Regions from separate parts of the Aureimonas sp. AU40 genome, predicted to be linked through region 3. Evidence: riboswitches for the same ligand, from Rfam matches in the RefSeq annotation. Region 3 holds a riboswitch; each other region holds the start of a gene.
What was found. Region 3 has a riboswitch for cobalamin ahead of AUL32_RS13325 (CbtA family protein). Riboswitches for the same ligand answer to the same signal wherever they lie in the genome.
Positions count from the first base shown of each region.

Region 1 (3,978 bases), on a different contig from region 3:
CGACATGTTCGCCTTGACGAAGAGGTTCTGGTAGGCGGGTTCGATCGACTGCGACACACCACAGATGTTGGAAATCGTCGCCGTCGGCGCGATCGCCATCGTGTTGGAGTTGCGCATGCCGATGGTTCGGACACGCTCCCTCAAGGCCGCCCAGTCCAGCGTCGCCGAGCGGTCGAGATCGAGCGTGCCGCCGCGCGCCTCGGCCAGGAGTTCGAGCGAGTCGATCGGCAGGATGCTGCGCGACCAGAGCGAGCCGTCGAAGGAGGGGTAGCGGCCACGCTCGGCGGCGAGGTCCACCGAGGCGGAGATCGCCTCATAGCTCAGCGCCTCCATGCTCGTGTCGGCGAAGGCCACCGCCGCCTCGCTGGCATAGGCGAGCCGCAGCGCCTGGAGCGCGTCCTGAAAGCCCATGAGGCCGAGGCCGACCGGACGGTGCCTGAGGTTCGACGCCCGCGCCTCGGGGATCGTGTAGAAGTTGATGTCCACGACATTGTCGAGCATGCGCATCGCGGTCTTCACCGTTTGCGCGAGGAGCGAGCGGTCAAGCCCTTCGGAGTTGACGTGGCTCGCGAGGTTCACCGAGCCGAGATTGCAGACCGCGACCTCGGAGGCGGAGGTGTTGAGGGTGATCTCGGTGCACAGGTTGGACGAGTGCACGACACCGACATGGCCCTGCGGCGAGCGGATGTTGCAGGGGTCCTTAAACGTGATCCAGGGATGGCCGGTCTCGAACAGCATGGTCAGCATGCGCCGCCAGAGATCGACCGCCTTCACGCGGCGGTGGACGCGGATTTCTCCGCGCGCGGCCCTGATCTCATGCCCTTCGTAGGCCTCAGTGAAGGCCCGCCCGTAAAGGTCATGCAGGCCCGGCACCTCGTCGGGCGAGAACAGGGTCCAGTCGCCGTTCTCCGCCACGCGCTGCATGAAAAGATCCGGCACCCAATGCGCCGTGTTCATGTCGTGCGTGCGCCGGCGGTCGTCGCCCGTGTTCTTGCGCAGGTCGAGGAACTCCTCGACGTCGATATGCCAGGTCTCGAGAAAGGCGCAGACCGCGCCCTTGCGCTTGCCGCCCTGGTTGACGGCGATGGCCGTGTCGTTGGCGACCTTCAGGAAGGGCACGATGCCCTGGCTCTGGCCGTTGGTGCCCTTGATGTGGGCGCCAAGGCCGCGCACCGGCGTCCAGTCGTTGCCTAAGCCCCCGGAATATTTAGCAAGCAGCGCGTTGTCCTTCACCGCCTTGAAGATGCCCCCGAGATCGTCGGCGACGGTGGTGAGGAAGCAGGAGGAAAGCTGCGGGCGCGGGGTCCCGGCGTTGAACAGCGTCGGGGTCGAGGCCATGAAGCGGAAGCTCGACAGAAGCTCGTAGAACTCGATGGCGCGGGCTTCGCGATCGACCTCGCGCAACGCCAATCCCATGGCGACGCGCATGAAGAACCATTGTGGCAGCTCGAAGCGGACCCCTTCCGTCTGGAGGAAGTAGCGGTCGGTGAGCGTCTGCAGGCCGAGGAACTGGAAGAGATTGTCGCGCTCCGATGTCAGCGCCGCAGCACATCGCGCCACGTCGAAGCGGGCAAGCTCGGGATCGATCAGCCCGGCCGCGATGCCCCGGTCGAGATAGGCCGGGAAGGTCTCGGCGTAGAGCGCCGCCATGTCGGCCTGCGTCGCCGTCCTGGGCGAGCCGGCGAGGAACGACAGGGCCTCGCCGCGCAGCTTGTCGAGAAGAAGCCGGGCCGAGGCGAAGGCATAGTTCGGCTCGGTCTCGATCAGGGTCCGCGCCGCCATGACAGGCGCCTCGGCGAGTTCGCTGAGCCTCAGCCCGTCGTAGAGATTGCGCCGCGTCTCAACGAGGATCGCATCCGGCGACACGCCGTCGAGGCCGTCGGATGCTTCCGTCACGACGCGGGCCAGCCGGGCCTCGTCGAGAGGCGCGAGGGAGCCGTCCGCCTGCCGCACGGACAACGCGGGCGCGGCTTGTGTTTGCGACGCGGTGGCCTGCGCCGCGCGGGCGCGGGCGTGCTCCTCGCGGTAGAGGACATAGGCGCGGGCGACCTTCGGATGCTCCGAGCGCATCAGCGCGAGTTCGACCTGGTCCTGGATGTCCTCGATGTGCAGGAGGCGGTCGCCGCCCGAGCGACGAGCGAGCGCGGCGACGACCTCGTCGGTCAGGCGCCGCACCGTGTCGTGGACGCGGGTGGAGGCGGCGGCCTGCCGCCCCTCGACGGCAAGGAACGCCTTGGTCATCGCGACTGCGATCTTCGAAGCGTCGAACCCTGAGACGGCGCCATTGCGGCGCAGGACGCGCGCTGCCAGCGAAGATGCGAGATCGGCTGCATCGGCATCGACGGACAGGGCCGGAAACGGCGACGGCAAGGCTGCGGAAGACGGAAGAAGAGACATTCGGCTGCTCCAGCGAGTGGAGGCAAAGGCCGAGCGGACGCATGCAAAACGGCGCAGGAGACCCTGGACCGAGGGACCCAAGCCGCGACAGGCACACGATCCACCGGGACACCCCGCCCAGGGAAGGTTCAAGCAAGTCGCGGCAGGTCTCCTGGCTCGCGGGTCAAACGCCTTCCGTCCGGCCTTCCCGGAGCTTCGCTCCAGTGGCGCGGATTGGACGAAGGGCTCGCCGCTTACAGTTGCGGGGGCAGCCCCGGCCTCGCCGTTCCATCTCTGGATCAGCTCACCGGGTTCCCTCTTAGCCACCACATCTTGCGACGCGGCGGACCGTGACTGCCGCATATGGTGCGGCAACCACCCGGTGAGTCAACGCGCTCTCGGCCCTTATCCCCAAATCCGGCTTGCGGTGAGTCCCGCCCCGTCGAGATCATGACGGACAGGGAAACCCAGGGTGACGCTGACGTCTCGGGATGGCGCTGCCGTCGAGAAGGAGTGCATTGCCTTGGCGGCGCGACGAACCAGACGAGTTCGAACAAAGGGAAAACGGTTAATCCACAGGCACCCCATACCGCGTCGGCACGGGCAGGGCATTCTTCTCCGAAAGACCGTCGCGAACGGCCTCGCAAACGGCTCGCAGCGGTTCAACCCAAGGCGTGATGGCGTCCGGGCAGCCGATCCGTAAGAGAAACCCGTCTTCGTTCGCGTAGGCAATCCGACCGATGGGGAGGAGGTTCGCCGATCTCAGCTCCTTCCAAGTCTGAACAACGCGCCATCCTATCACAGACGCGGTGTCCTCCGTGGAGGTCTCCTCTGTTACGAGCGGCAGTCCGATGCTTTGCGAAGTTGGTCGGGTGCAGTCCTCCGTCCGGCCTGTTGGTGCATCCCGAGCCAGTTGATGACGCTGGTGGGCTGGCGAAGACCGTCCCCAACTGCTTTGCAGGCCATGATGCCTCCGACCTCGAAGAGGTTGGCAGAGCCTTCCCGAAAGCGGATGCACGATCGTTCGGATTGCCGATGTAGCCCGCAAGTGATACAGACCTGTCTCACCTACAGGGACAAGCGAGCCGATGATGTCCGACAAGCGGCAGCAGATCGTGGAAACCGCCTATCGCCTGTTCCGCGCGGACGGCTACCATGCGGTCGGCATCGACCGGATCATCGCGGAAGCGGGCGTGGCGAAGATGACGATGTACCGCCACTTCCGAGCCAAGGACGAGTTGATCTGCGCTGTCCTGCGCTTTCGCGCCGAGCGCTTCGAAAGGCAGCTCGACCGTCTGGCCGACGTTGCGCCGAACGCCGCCGCTCGGATCGAAACGATCGTCGGCTGGTACGAGCGATGGTTCGCCCGGCCCGACTTCCATGGCTGCGCCTTCGCCCATGCGCTGGCTGAGTACGGCGATCCCCGCCATCCCGTCTTTCAGGCGGCCTCCGCCCAGAAGGAGGCGTTCGAGGCGCGGCTGCGCGCGCTTCTGCTGGCGGAAACCGACAAGGCGCAGGCGACGCGAACCGCAGCGGTGCTCGCCATGCTCTTCGAGGGCGCCACCCTCAAGGCGCAGATGGGCCGGGCCGAGGAGGCGATCC
Region 1 is NZ_BBWL01000045.1:23,616-27,593, reverse strand. Features, by position in the region: gene AUL32_RS17725 (ribonucleoside-diphosphate reductase subunit alpha) at 1-2,397, opposite strand, end outside; cobalamin riboswitch at 2,522-2,744, opposite strand; gene AUL32_RS17720 (TetR/AcrR family transcriptional regulator) at 3,465-3,978, shown strand, end outside.
Region 1: it holds a riboswitch for cobalamin, as region 3 does, so the genes downstream of both, AUL32_RS17725 (ribonucleoside-diphosphate reductase subunit alpha) here and AUL32_RS13325 (CbtA family protein) in region 3, are expected to answer to the same signal.

Region 2 (3,978 bases), on a different contig from region 3:
CTTCCTCGTTGAGGATCCGCGCGAACTCCCAGGCAAGCTTCTCGCGGCTTCTGTAGTGGGCGTCGTGGAGCGTATCGATCATCGTCATCGGACCGGGCAGCGTCCACTTGATCGGCTGCCCGGTCTGCGCGCGCAGGTACTTCGCGTCCTCGACGAAGACGGGCTTCGTGCGTGAGACGGCGCCGACCACGGTCGGCACGCTGGCATCGTATCGGTCGCGAATCCGGACGACCTCGCGCTTCTCGAAGTCGACGCCACCGAGATGTTCGACGAAGGTGGTGACGAAATGCTGGCGCGTCTGTTCGCCGTCACCGACGATGTCGATGCCCGCCTGCCGCTGGTCGTCCAAGGCAAGACGCAGGGCATCCCGCTTGCCGGCGAGTAGGTCCTCGCCTTCGAGCCGCCAGGGCGACCAGAGCGTGCGGGGCTCGGCGAGCCAGGACGGCTTGGGCAAACTCCCCGCGGTGGTCGTCGGCAACAGAATCGTCATGCTCGTGGTCCTTTCGTGTCCGTTCCGTTCATAGGCCCGCAGTCGCAGACCAGCGCTCGAGCTGCGCGCCATGCGGCCGAATGACATGCTGTTCGGCAAAACGGCCCTGCTCGACGGCCAGCCGGCTGCGCTCGTCGCGGTCATAGACAATTCGGGTCAGGGAATAGTCCTGGCGGTTCAGGCTCGGCCGGTAGTGTTCCGCCGCCGGTGAGTTGGCGTTGTAGATCTCCGGGCGATAGATTTTCTGAAAGGTCTCCATCGTGGCGACCGTGCTGGCCAGCTCGACGTTGGAATAGTCACCCGTCAGGTCGCCGAGATGGTAGAAGGCCAAGGGCGCGGCGCCGCCCGGCGGCAGGAAATAGCGCGCCCGCATCCCCATCCTTGCGAAGTAGTCGTCGGTTCTGGAAAGGCGGTCAGTCCCGTATTCCACCCCGAGGATGGGATGGACGTTCGCGGTTCGGCGATAGGTCTCCCGGCTGGACACGCTGAGGCAGATGACCGGCGGCTTCGGGAACCGGTCCCTGTAGGCGCCAGAGGCCAAGAATCGCTTGAACAGGTTGCCGTGCAGCTCGCCGAACCCGTCCGGCGCGCCGCCATCGGGGTTCTCGCGGATGTGGTCGGCCAAGCGGATGCTGAAGTCGTAGTCGCGGACATAGGAGGAGAAGTTGTTGCCGATCATGCCGTCGTGGTGCTCGCCGGTGCGCCTGTCGACGACGGTGGTTGCCAGGATCTCGATCAGCGGGAAGGTCTCGGCCCCGTCGCGCAGGCCGACCGTCAGGTCGGCGGTGACGATCCGAAGCTCGACCGCGTATCGATCCCCCATCGGATTGTCCCAATGCATGAGGGAGTTGAAGCGGTTGTCGATCATCGCCAAGGTGTTTCGCAGGTTCTCGCGACGACACTCCCCTCGTGCGAGGTTGGCGAAGTTCGTGGTGATGCGCGTGCGGTCGGCGGGACGATAGTCCTCGTTGAACGGAACGCTGCTGATCGTAAAGGCGAAGGCGCTGTTCGTCATGACCCACCGTCTTTGGTCAGGCGAGGGCCGAAGGAAGAACGCGCGAGGGCGAGCGCCCCGACGCCGACGGCCAAGGGCACGAACTCCAGGCGCGATCCACCGGAGGAACCCCCGTCCGAGGAACGTTTCGCGTCGGAGGCAGGTCTCCTGGCTCACGGGTCGCTGCGGCGGTTCCGGCCTTCCCGAACCTCTTGCGAGGCTCAGTGACACACGATGGATCCGCCGCTCGCCGCTTACAGTTGCGGGGGCAGCGCCAGACTCTGCCCCGGAGGGACACCACTGGCTTCCCGTCTTAGCCCCATCGCCATGTCTGGAACGGGGAACCTCGACAGGCGGCATTCAGCACGCCCGCAACCATGTTGTCAATGAAGACATAAGGACATCTTTATGTCCGCATGCGAAGTTTCATGCCGCAAACGGTCCGAGAGCCGCAGTCACGATCCTTCACCCCGTTCGTACGGGCACGGCCGGTTAGTCCCAGGCTACCGCGCCGCCGTTCTGGTATTCGATGACACGGGTTTCGAAGAAGTTCTTCTCGTTGCTGAGGTCCATGACCTCCGACATCCAGGGGAACGGGTTCTCCGCTTCCGGGAACACGGAAGCCAGCCCGAGTTGTGCGCAGGGGCGGTTGCCGATGAACTCTCAGGTCACACGTTCAGCTGCGGCACCGCCGAGGGTGAGGTGGGGCTTGCGCCATTGCGAGGGGCCCGTTTGGTGAATCGAATGCCCCTGCGCGTCCACCGCGACCGTTACGGGCATGTCTTCCACGACGAATTCGTGGATCGCCTCCATGCCGAGGTCGGCAAACGCGAGGACGCGGGCCTGCTTGACGGCCTTGGAGACGAGATAGGCGGCGCCACCGACGGCGATCAGATAGGCCGCGCCGTGGCGCTTGATGGACTCGATCGCGGCTGACCCACGCTCGGCCTTGCCGATCATGACGAGGAGCCCGGTGGCGTCCAGGACGAGTTCGGTGAAGCCGTCCATTCGGGTGGCCGTGGTCGGGCCGGCGGGGCCCACCACCTCGTCGCGCACCGCGTCCACGGGGCCGACATAGTAGATCGCCCGGTCCCTCAAATCGACCGGCAGCGGCTCGCCGCGCCCGATCATGTCGGCCATGCGCTTGTGCGCGGCGTCCCGGCCCGTCAGCATCCGCCCCGACAGGAGCAGCGTCTCGCCGGCACGCCAAGTCGCCACTTCTTCTCGTGTCAAACGGTCGAGATCGACGCGTCGCGCCTGTGCCGTCTGCTCGCCCCAGTCGATCTCGGGCCAGAGAGACAGATCGGGCGGGGTGAGCCGCGCGGGGCCGGAGCCGTCCAGCGTGAAGGTGAGATGCCGGTCGGCGGCGCATTGGGGAATGAGGCCGATGGGCTTCGAGGCGGCGTGGCAGGGATAGGAGCGGATCTTCACGTCCACCACCGTCGTCAGCCCGCCCAGCCCCTGCGCGCCGATGCCGAGCGCGTTGACACGCTCAAAGATGTCGAGCCGCATCTCCTCCAGCGGCGAGGCCGGGCCGCGCCGGATCAGTTCGGCCATGTCGATTGGCTCGAGAAGCGACTCCTTGGCCATGAGCATGGCTTTCTCGGCCGTTCCGCCGACGCCGATGCCGAGCAGCCCCGGCGGGCACCAGCCGGCGCCCAGCGTCTCCACCGTCTGGACCACCCAGTCCGAGACCGAGGCGGCCGGCGCGAGATTGGCAAACTTGGCCTTGTTCTCCGAACCGCCGCCCTTGGCCGCGACGGTGACGCGGACCTCGTCGCCGGCCACGATCTCCACATGCACGACGGCGGGCGTGTTGTCGCCGGTGTTCTTTCGGCCGAAGAGTGGGTCCTTGACGATCGAGGCGCGCAGCGGATTGTCGGCGTCGGTATAGGCCTTCGCGACACCTTCGTTGACGAGATCGGCGAGCGGGCGCGCCGTCTCGATCCGCGCCCCGATGCCGAGCTTGACGAAGACGTTCACCGTGCCTGTGTCCTGGCAGATCGGTCGCCGACCGAAGGCGGCCATGCGCGAGTTGACCAGGATCTGGCCGATCGCGTCGCGCGCCGCGGGGCTCTCTTCCCGTGCATAGGCCTCGGCCAGACTTTTGACGAAGCTCGGCGGATGGAACACCGCTATATATTGCAGCGCGTCGGCGACGGAGGAGATGAAATCCGCCTCGTGGATCGGGGCCCTCGTGCTCATGCCGAAGCCTTTCCCGTGATGGCCTTGTCCGTAATGCGTCGCGCCGCGCGCAGGATCGCCTTCGCCCTCAGGAGCACGGGCGCGTCCACCATCTCCCCGTCCAGCGCGACGGCACCGCCACCCTGCCCGGCCGCGATCGCGCGCTCGGCCCAGGCGATCTCGCCTTCCGCCGGCGCGAAGCCCCGCGCGGCGGAGGCGATCTGGGCGGGATGGATCAGCAGCTTGGCGGCGAAGCCGAGCGCGGCGGCATGGGCCGCATCGGCTTCGATCGCCGCCTCGTCGCGCGTCG
Region 2 is NZ_BBWL01000065.1:1,926-5,903, forward strand. Features, by position in the region: gene AUL32_RS24170 (methionine synthase) at 1-490, opposite strand, end outside; gene AUL32_RS24175 (putative oxygenase MesX) at 519-1,505, opposite strand; cobalamin riboswitch at 1,626-1,848, opposite strand; partial or broken gene AUL32_RS24895 (ribonucleotide-diphosphate reductase subunit beta) at 1,977-2,144, opposite strand; gene AUL32_RS24180 (fumarate hydratase) at 2,148-3,689, opposite strand; gene AUL32_RS24185 (HpcH/HpaI aldolase/citrate lyase family protein) at 3,686-3,978, opposite strand, start outside.
Region 2: it holds a riboswitch for cobalamin, as region 3 does, so the genes downstream of both, AUL32_RS24175 (putative oxygenase MesX) here and AUL32_RS13325 (CbtA family protein) in region 3, are expected to answer to the same signal.

Region 3 (3,978 bases):
ATCATCGAGCACGGACAGTTCTCGGCGGTGATCTTCGTCCACTACGACCAGCCGCACCAGTTTTCCGAGGCCGATCTTCGCTTCGTGCGGGCGGTGGGCGACCGCGCCCATGCCGAGATCGGGCGCAGCCGCGCCGAAGAGCGCGAGCGGATGCTCAACCACGAGCTGAGCCATCGGCTGAAGAACACGCTCGCCATGGTGCAGGCGATCGCGTCGCAAACGCTGCGCAACGCGCCCGACATGCTGACCGCGCGCGAAACGCTGGGCAACCGGCTCGCCGCGCTCAGTCGCGCGCACGACCTGCTTCTGGGCCGCAGCCAGGACACGGCCGACATCCGCACCGTGGTGGGCGACACGCTGGCGCTTCACGACGACGGGCAGAACCGCATCCGCCTCGGCGGCCCAGCCATCGAGATCGGCTCGGACGCGGCGCTGTCGCTTGCGCTGATCCTACACGAACTCGCCACCAACGCCGTGAAATACGGCGCCCTGTCCGTGCCCGAAGGCGGGGTGGATCTGTCCTGGAGCACGGGTGTTCTGGACGGCGCGCCGGTGTTCCGCCTCGTTTGGCGGGAGCGCGGCGGGCCGCCCGTCCTGGCGCCGAGCCGCCGGGGCTTCGGTTCGCGGCTGATCGAGCGCGGCCTGCCCGGCTCGGTCGGCGGCAGCGTCGAGCACAGTTTCGAGCCCACGGGCCTCCAATGCCGGATCGAGGCGCCGCTCGCGGCCATTCGCAGCCCGCAGGTCTGAAGGCGTCTCGCGGGCATTCCAGCCTTGCCGTCGCTGATTTCGGAGGCTGATTCGAACCGGCGGACCAATGCGGACCGACACAGAAAAATGGCGATTCGAAGCAAGTCGTTGGCTGGGTTCGTAGACTGGAAACCTTTCCGGTGTTCGCGCCTTTATCGGACATGAGCACGCCAGCAAAACATGCCGTTGCCCTCGTCGCCGAGGATGAACCCCTCCTGCGCATGGAGGCCGTCGACCTCCTGGAGGACGCCGGCTTCACCGTGCTGGAAGCCGCCAACACGACCCAGGCTCTCCGCCATCTGGCGGACACCGAAACCATCGAACTGCTCTACACAGACATCGAGATGCCCGGCCCGATCGACGGGATCGATCTGGCGCGCCAGGTCGCCGCGCGCTGGCCGCAGGTGTCGATCGTGGTCTGCTCCGGCCGGGTTCAGCCGGACGCGAGCGACCTGCCCCGGCAGGCGCGCTTCCTGCCCAAGCCTGTCAGTTCGGCCCTGATCCTCAGCGCCTTGGAAAAGGCGATGCCGACCGGCTGACAGGCGAATGCGCCGCCTGGCTGGCATGAGCCGGACGGCGCATCCGCAGCTTGACGAGATGACCGACTGCCCGCTGCCCTTCGCCGGCGATCCCCCTGAATCGTTTGACTTGAGGCCCAGGGGGGTTATCCTCCCGCGCTGGATGGTCCCGCGGCGCGACATGCGTGCGCGGGCTAAGAGGGAATGCGAAGGGCCGACTTAAACCAAGGGCCCGGATCGCAGCCGACCCCGCGACTGTAGAGCGGCGAGGTTTCTCCACCGGCGGTCTTTCCGCCGGAAACGCCACTGGGCCTTGCGACCCGGGAAGGCAGGAGAGGACCCGTGACCCGCGAGCCAGGAGACCTGCCATCCCTTGCGAAGGCGGCCATGTCGGCCGCCGTCACGGAGGTTGATGCCATGATCCGAACCGCCGCACCGGCCGTTCCCCACACCGACGCACCGGCGCAGACGCGCCTCCTCGTCGCCGCTTTCGCCCTGTCGCTCGGCGCATTCCTTGTCTGGGGCGCGGGCTTTGCCAGCGCCGACGCGCTGCACGACACCGCGCACGACGCCCGCCACGCCATGGGCCTTCCCTGCCACTGACGCCTCCCCGCTCCGTCGCACCGCGTCTCGCCGGCCGACGCTGAACCCGGATTCGTCTCGTCTTTTCGGACGCGCGCTCGCTCGCCAGCGAGGCGCCGTCCGCGCGCAGGATTTCGCCCATGCTCACCCGCACCCTTTCGGCCGCGATCTTCGCCGGCCTTTTCGCCGGCTTGCTCGTCACGCCCGTTCAGCAGGCCAAGCTCGTTCCCTTGATCCTCGCGGCGGAAGTCTACGAGGAAGGCGGCGCGCCCGCCGGCCACGACCATGCCGCCAGCCTAGCCCTCGTCTCCCCCGCGCTCGCCCATTCCGGCCACGAGGGCGGCGAGACGACGACGCTGGTGGAAAGCCGTACCGGCGGCTCGATCCTGGCCAATCTCGTGCTCGGCTGCGGCTTCGCGCTCTTGCTCGCCGCCGCAAGCCTTGCCGCCAACCGGCCGATCACCTTTCGCAACGGCGCGCTCTGGGGCTTGGCCGGCTTCGGCGCCGTGACGCTCGCGCCCGCGCTCGGCTTGCCGCCGGAGCTTCCCGCCATGCCGGCCGCCGATCTGGCCGCGCGCCAGCTCTGGTGGCTCGCCACCGTCGGCGCATCCGTGGCCGGGCTCTGGCTGGTCGTTCTGCGCGGCTCCACCGCCGCCCGGCTCGCGGGCCTCGCGCTTCTCGTCGCGCCGCATCTCTTCGCCGCGCCCCATCCCGCCGATCTGGCCAGCCCCATTCCGCCGACGCTGGCGGCCGAGTTCGCCGTCGCCTCGCTCGCCGTCTCGGCCCTGTTCTGGGTGCTGATCGGGCTCGGCGCCGGGCTCGCCAGCGATCGGCTGGTGCGAAACGAGCGCCGGGCCGCGGCCCTCTCGGCGTGAGCGTTCACTTCGTTCTCGGCGGCGCGCGCTCGGGCAAGAGCCACCATGCCGAAACCCTCGTCATGGCCTCCGGCCTCCAGCCCGTCTATCTCGCGACGGGCCAGGCCTTCGATACCGAGATGGAGGAGCGCATCGCCCATCACCAAGCGCGCCGCCCCGCGCCCTGGCTGACGGTGGAGGAGCCGCTGGATCTCGCCGGCGCGCTGCGGCGCGAGGCAGGCGAGGGCCGCGCCCTCCTGGTGGACTGCCTGACGCTCTGGCTCAGCAATCTCCTCCTCGGCGAGGCCGACATTCCGGCCGAGGCGGCGCGCCTGTGCGAGACGCTGCGCGGCCCCCTGCCCGGTTTCGTGGTGCTCGTTTCCAACGAGGTCGGCCTATCCATCGTCCCCGAAAACAAGCTCGCCCGGCGCTTTCGCGACGAGGCCGGGCGTCTTCACCAACAGATCGCAGCGCTGGCAGACCGCGTCACCTTCGTCGCCGCCGGCCTGCCCCTCCCTCTCAAAGGCTGATCCCATGCGCAAGATTCCCGCCACCGTCGTCACCGGCTTTCTCGGCGCCGGCAAGACCACGCTGATCCGCAACCTCCTGCAGAATGCCGAGGGCCGGCGCATCGCCCTCGTCATCAACGAGTTCGGCGATCTCGGCGTCGACGGTGACATCCTGAAAGGTTGCGGCGTGGAGACCTGCCGCGAGGAGGATGTGGTCGAACTCACCAATGGCTGCATCTGCTGCACGGTCGCCGACGACTTCATCCCCACCATGGAAAAGCTGCTGGAGCACGCGGACCGGCTCGACCATATCGTGATCGAGACCTCCGGCCTCGCGCTGCCGCAGCCGCTGGTGGCCGCCTTCAACTGGCCCGAGGTGAAGGCCCGCGTCACCGTGGACGGCGTCGTCACCGTGATCGATGCGGCGGCGGTTGCGGCCGGGCGCTTCGCCGATGACGAAGCGAAGGTTCAGGCGCAGCGCGAGGCCGACGAGAGCCTCGACCACGACAACCCGCTGGAAGAGCTGTTCGAGGACCAGATCCGGGCCGCCGACCTTCTCGTCCTGTCCAAGGCCGATCTCGTCTCGGACGAGGAACTGGCGCGCGTGCGCGAGGAGGTGACACTTGTCGCCGGGCGCAAGCTCGCCCTCGTGACGGCAAGCCAGGGCAAGCTACCGGCCGACGTGCTTCTGGGCCTTGCCAGCGGTACGGAGGACCATATCCACGAGCGCCGCTCGCATCACGAGATCGAGCACGAGGGCGGCGTGGC
Region 3 is NZ_BBWL01000039.1:123,880-127,857, reverse strand. Features, by position in the region: gene AUL32_RS13340 (sensor histidine kinase) at 1-747, shown strand, start outside; gene AUL32_RS13335 (response regulator) at 909-1,286, shown strand; cobalamin riboswitch at 1,413-1,650, shown strand; gene AUL32_RS26285 (CbtB domain-containing protein) at 1,608-1,868, shown strand; gene AUL32_RS13325 (CbtA family protein) at 1,988-2,722, shown strand; gene cobU (bifunctional adenosylcobinamide kinase/adenosylcobinamide-phosphate guanylyltransferase) at 2,719-3,231, shown strand; gene cobW (cobalamin biosynthesis protein CobW) at 3,236-3,978, shown strand, end outside.